One region of the Acetivibrio saccincola genome, then DNA from elsewhere that is predicted to be linked to it. Evidence: riboswitches for the same ligand, from Rfam matches in the RefSeq annotation. Region 1 holds a riboswitch; the other holds the start of a gene.
The links. A riboswitch is a leader RNA that binds a small molecule or an ion and turns the genes downstream of it on or off. The one in region 1 is predicted to bind thiamine pyrophosphate.
Positions count from the first base shown of each region.

Region 2: linked by a shared signal. The riboswitch ahead of HVS_RS07790 (MTH1187 family thiamine-binding protein) and the one ahead of thiS (sulfur carrier protein ThiS) in region 1 are both predicted to bind thiamine pyrophosphate.

Region 1 covers NZ_CP025197.1:1,607,484-1,610,697, forward strand. The annotation lists gene HVS_RS07130 (hypothetical protein) at 1-569, shown strand, start outside; gene yihA (ribosome biogenesis GTP-binding protein YihA/YsxC) at 721-1,320, shown strand; TPP riboswitch at 1,384-1,488, shown strand; gene thiS (sulfur carrier protein ThiS) at 1,584-1,784, shown strand; gene HVS_RS07145 (thiazole synthase) at 1,788-2,570, shown strand; gene thiH (2-iminoacetate synthase ThiH) at 2,613-3,214, shown strand, end outside.
Region 2 covers NZ_CP025197.1:1,749,718-1,752,931, reverse strand. The annotation lists gene HVS_RS07795 (STM3941 family protein) at 328-843, opposite strand; TPP riboswitch at 1,029-1,134, shown strand; gene HVS_RS07790 (MTH1187 family thiamine-binding protein) at 1,271-1,558, shown strand; gene HVS_RS07785 (ABC transporter permease) at 1,533-2,294, shown strand; gene HVS_RS07780 (ABC transporter substrate-binding protein) at 2,300-3,214, shown strand, end outside.

The sequences.
Region 1 (3,214 bases):
ACTACAGATATTATAAAGTAAAGACTAAATACGGCGTTAAAGAAAGCATAAAAGAGTCAGAATACAATGAATTGATAAGTTTATATGGTGAAAGGGAAATTTATAAAGAGGCAAAACAAAAAATTATAAGCACAAATGATAAATATAATGATAAAAATATAATAAAAGTATTTCCTTATAAGGACTATATCTATTATATTTTTCTTGATGAGAATGAAGAAGTATATACAATGAGATATAATATAAATACATACGAAATAGAAAAAATTTTCTTTGACTATATATATAAAGATTCAATGGATTTAGAAGGCAATGTGATTATTAGTGAATATCCTGATTTTTGCGATAGTATAAATGAAAAGCTTGTTAACAAATTAGATGAGTATATACAAACCATATATACAGATAACAGAATAGTATTTGAAATATTGGTAAATAACCCTAAAAATGGAAGTTATATATCTTTGTATGAGTACATACCGGAGACTAAAGAAACTAAACTGTTAGTTAAGTTTGATGTTACAAATATACGGGAAATAGCATTTATAGAAGCAAATAAAAATAATTAAAAAATAAATTTTATAAGGTAAAATTCACGGGATAATAGAGCGCAACGGTTCTGGAAAGACGGTTCTTTTTAAATGTGTAACCTTTAAATTTGTAAGTTTAATGGTATAATATTTTTTGAAGATAAATATTATACAAAAGAGGTAGAATGTAATGAGTTTAAATATAAATAATGCAAAATTCGAAGTATCGGCGGTTAAGCCTTCCCAGTATCCTGTTAGTGATTTGCCTGAAGTGACCTTTGTGGGAAGGTCTAATGTAGGTAAATCCTCTTTGATTAATTCTCTTTTAAACAGGAAAAATTTGGCAAAAGTTGCAGCTACACCTGGAAAAACGCAGGTGATAAATTTTTACAATATAGATAATAAACTGTATTTTGTGGACCTTCCCGGGTACGGGTATGCAAAAGTGTCAAAAGGGGTACAGGCTTCCTGGGCAAAATTTATTGAAACTTATTTAGTAAAAAGGGAGCAGCTAAAATTAATAGTTATGCTTGTTGATATAAGACATTCTCCAACTTCCCATGACAAATTAATGCATGACTGGATTTTAAGTATGGAGCTTCCATACTTAGTGGTTGCAACTAAGAAGGACAAAGTACCCCGTTCTAAAATAAAGCCAAGATTGGCTGATATAGCTAAAGAGCTAAATCTTGATGCTTCTAATAAATTAATTCCCTATTCCTCAGAGACAAGACAGGGAAGGGATGAATTGTGGGATGAAATTAAAAAGTGTTTGGATATGGAAGGCTAATCTTGACAAATGTCTTTACAAGTGTAGATTTATAATATATAATAGACTCTGAAAATTGAATATTTTTTAAGCTGGGGGTGCCACACTGGCTGAGAAAGAGTGAAAAACTCTTAACCCTTTGAACCTGACACGGATAATGCCGGCGTAGGGAAGCTTTGAAAAAGTGTTTTTTTCATAGATAATTAGCTTGCCTCAAAGGCAAGCTTTTTTTGATACCTAAAGACATAAAGTATGTAATATATGTAAAATAAGGGGGTGTTAAATTGTTTATATCGCTAAATGGCAAAAAGACAGAAATAAAAGAAGGAATGACATTAAAGGAACTTATAGATGAAAAAGGTCTTGAGCCTGAGAGAATAGTTGTTGAGCACAATTATCAGGTTTTAAGACAGGAGGAGTGGGAGAAAACCATTTTAAAAGAAAATGATAACCTGGAAGTTTTAAGATTTGTAGGGGGCGGATAAATTATGGGTGAAAGATTAGTTAGTGACAGATTGGTTATTGGAGGAGTGGAAATCAAAAGCAGGCTTTTTGTGGGGACAGGAAAGTTTTCATCAAACAAACTGATTCCTGATGTAATAATGGGTTCAAATGCCCAGGTTATTACTGTGGCGCTAAGGAGAATTGATTTTGATTCAGATGAGGAAAACATATTAAATTACATTCCAAAAGACTGCATTATAATGCCCAATACTTCAGGGGCGAGAAATGCAGAGGAGGCTGTAAGAATTGCAAGAATTGCAAGGGCTGCCGGGTGCGGCAATTTTATAAAAATTGAGGTTATTTCAGACAATAAGTATCTTTTGCCGGATAACCATGAAACAATTAAAGCAACTGAAATTTTAGCCAGGGAAGGATTTATTGTAATGCCCTATATGAGCCCTGATTTAATGGCAGCAAAAAGGCTTGTGGAAGCAGGGGCTGCATCGGTGATGCCCTTAGGTGCACCCATAGGCACAAATAAGGGACTTAAAACAAAAGAACTTATAAAAATATTAATTAATGAAATTGATGTGCCTGTTATAGTTGATGCAGGAATTGGAAAGCCTTCTCATGCTTGTGAGGCTATGGAGCTTGGTGCGGATGCCGTTCTTGTAAATACCGCCATAGCAACGGCGGAAGATCCTGCCAAAATGGCACGGGCCTTTGCAAAAGCTGTTGAAGCCGGAAGAATGGCATATCTTTCAGGTACCGGTGCAGTTAGGGAGTATGCAGAGGCTTCATCACCTCTTACAGGATTTTTGGCGTAGGGCTGAAAAGACAAAAGAAACCATGCTGAAAGAAGGGTTAAAATGAGTTTTTATAATGAGTACATAAAATACAGGGACTTTAATTTTGAAAATTTTTTTGAAAAATTAACTGATGAACATATATTAAGGGCAATTAACAAGGAAAAACTTGATGAATATGATTTTTTGACCCTTTTATCAGAAAGGGCGGAAAAGCATTTAGAAGAAATGGCTCAAAAAGCAAACAGGCTTACCCTGCAGCATTTTGGGAAAGTTATATTTTTATATACACCCATGTACCTGGCTAATTACTGTGTCAACCAGTGTGCTTACTGTGGTTTTAATGTGACAAACAAAATTGTAAGAAAAAAACTTGAATTGGATGAGGTGGAGAGGGAAGCAGAAGCAATAGCAGAGACAGGCTTAAAGCATATTTTAATCCTTACAGGGGAGTCAAGGAAGAAAACACCTTTAAGCTATATAAAGGATTGTGTAAAAATATTGAAAAAGTACTTTTCTTCCATAACAATTGAAATTTATCCTTTGACGGAAGAGGAGTACAGAGAGCTGGTTGTAGCCGGGGTTGACGGGCTTACGGTGTATCAGGAAGTATATAATGAAAAAACTTACGACAAAATTCACATAAGAGGTCCTAAGAAAGATTA
Region 2 (3,214 bases), 140 kb from region 1:
GTAACCTAACTGCTGTAAACATCTTTATACTTTCTAATAATGTCTAAAACTTCTACCGGAAAAGATAATTCCGGCGATACCTATTATTTTGTTCATGTATTTAATTCCAAATAATAACCTGCTGCTGGAAAACACATAGACTGATGTCGCAGTCATTATAATACTGAGTAATACATATAATAACTGTTTTGATGTGCTTTGCTTTATAACTATCTTTTTTTCATTCATTGTAATAAACCTCTTTTAAGTAAATTATAATGATTTAAATTAAATTTAGGTGATTTCTTTCTCTTGTAGACAGGACAATAGGACGTAAAGAGAACATCCCTATTGATTATAAACTTCTTTGTAATTTTTAATAATTTCTAAAACCTTCTCCGGTTTATAGCTAGTTGATCCAAGTGTTATTGACACCGGCGGGGCTCCTGTTTTTAAATTCCTCTTTATCATGTTTTTTTTAAATGAAGATAAACCTTTTAGTTTTTCTTCTATATTTTCAACATCAATACAAATAAAAGACTCATTAAGCACATCTTTAATGTAGACTGATTTTATATCATGCCATGGAATAAAACCAATACTAACAGCACTGGAGTTATCTGTAATACCATTCCGGTCAATAACAAGGACAGCTTTAGGTTTTATAAAGCATTTAATTATATAAATTGAAGCAGCTCCAAAAAATATAATTCCAGCAGCTCCTATTATTTTACTAACAAAAGTAATACCAAATATAGGCATGTTGATAAAAAACACAAAAACTGATGATACAACCATTATAATACTGAGTAATAGCAGCGAAAACTGTTTTAATTGATTCTGTTTAATAACTATCTTATCCATTTCTAAATCCCCTTCTCAATCTATATTAGTTTATATGTTAATTTTACCATAATAATCAAATAAAATCAATTATTTTTAATTATTTTTATTTAAAGAAATACATTTGAATAAAAATAATATACTATAATCTTTGTATAGCTTGTATTTACTTTTCCATTATGCTATTATTAATAAAAATTAAATAATAAACACACACGGGGTGCTGGTTTTCCGGCTGAGAGCGGAGTTTTCCGCAACCCGCATAACCTGATCTGGATAATACCAGCGTAGGGATAGAGTAAATAGCATTTTACCGCCTATGTTGGGCGGTTTTTTGTTAATTTGAATAATAAAATATTGATTTGTCTAATGTTAGTTTATGAAATATTAGTTTATGTAATTAAAAAAATATAATATGGATTTCAAATAGGAAAGGAGCTTTAAAAATATGGCAAATATAAATGTATCACTTCAGGTTTTGCCAAGTGTACCTGAAGAAAGGGTTTATCCTGTTGTGGACAAGGTAATTGAAATGATAAAAGAAAGCGGTGTCAAATATGAAGTAGGTCCAATGGAAACAACTATGGAAGGGGACTTGGACACCCTTTTGGAAATTGTCAAAAAGGCACAAAAAATCTGTACGCAGGAAGGGGCAAAAAGGGTTGTATCTGTAGTTAAAATTGACTACAAAGAGGAAGGCGTGACCATGGATGAAAAGATTTCCAAGTACAGGTAATCCCATTTATCCGTCCATAGCCCTTGTACTTTTTGTCATTTTGTGGGAAGTGGTTGTAAAAGTAAAAGATATAAAAGAATATGTCCTGCCGGCACCTTCGGCTATTTTAAATGAGTTTATAAAGTCTAAGGATTTACTCCTTTCCCACTCAATTACAACAATAACCGAAACTGTTTTAGGCTTTATATTAGGTGTAATATTGGCGGTTTTATTGTCTGTAATAATGAGCAATTTTAAAATTATACGCAGCATCTTTTACCCTTTTATGGTGCTTTCTCAAACCGTACCAATAATTGTAATTGCCCCATTAATTACAATTTGGTTTGGGATAGGTATTGTGTCAAAATTAATTGTCTGTGTGCTGGTGGTTTTCTTCCCTGTGGCTCTTAGCCTTACGGAAGGATTAAACTCATATGACAGAGACTTTGAAGAACTTCTTAAATGCATGAATGCAAGCAGGATGCAGATTTTTACCAAAGTAAAACTCCCCTCAGCATTGGTCCACTTCTTTTCAGGACTAAAGCTTGCAGCGGCATATGCCGTAATGGGGACTGTAATGTCTGAGTGGACCGGGGCACAAAAGGGACTAGGTATTTTCCTCACCCGCTCAATGAAATCCTTTAAAACTGCTGCAATGTTTGCAGATATTGTGATAATTTCACTTTTTAGTATTTTATTATTTGCAATTATAAGCATAATAGAAAAGAAAACAATAAAATGGGAGTTAAAAGGATGATTAACATGAAAAAAAATATACTAAAGCTATTATTTACATTGATTATTATTAGCCTGTCTTTGACAAGTCTTCTGTCAGGCTGTACAAAGCAGGAAACTGTAGAGCCGGAGGATACCATACCTTCAAAAGGGAGTACTGATAATTTAGACAGTACTGATAATTTGCAAGATGTAACATTTGTATTAGACTGGACTCCCAATACAAATCACACCGGGGTTTATGTGGCAAAGGTAAAGGGTTTTTTTGAAAAAGAAGGTCTTAATGTTTCTATAATACAGCCCGGTGAATCTTCCGCCGACCAGCTTGTGGCATCAAATACCGCCCAGTTTGGTATAAGTTATCAAGAAGGAGTTACATTTGCACGTTCTGCAGATATACCTATAGTTTCAATTGCAGCTGTAATCCAGCACAACACCTCCGGATTTGGCTCACTGAAGTCAAAGGGAATAAATTCCCCTAAGGATTTTGAAGGTAAAAAGTACGGCGGTTGGGGTTCTGAAGTTGAAACTGCAATGGTAAAGCAAATTGTAAAAGATGCCGGAGGGGATCCGGAAAAGGTTGAAATACTTACTACAGGTACTTTGGACTTCTTAACCGCCAGTGAAACAGGTCAAATTGACTTTGCCTGGATTTTTGAAGGTTGGGATTATATAAATGCCACAAATAAAGGAGCAGAAATCAACTATATTTCCCTAAGGGAGCTTTCAGACATCTTTGACTACTACACTCCTGTAATAATAACAAACGAAAACAATATCAACAACAACCCTGAACTTGTTAAAAGCTTTATGAGGGCTGTACAGGAAGGTTATAAATTTGCAATGGAAAATCCTGACGAGGCCGCAGAATGCCTTTTAGAACTTGCACCGGAGCTTGACAGGGAACTTGTTGTAAAAAGCCAAAAGTATCTTGCTTCAAAG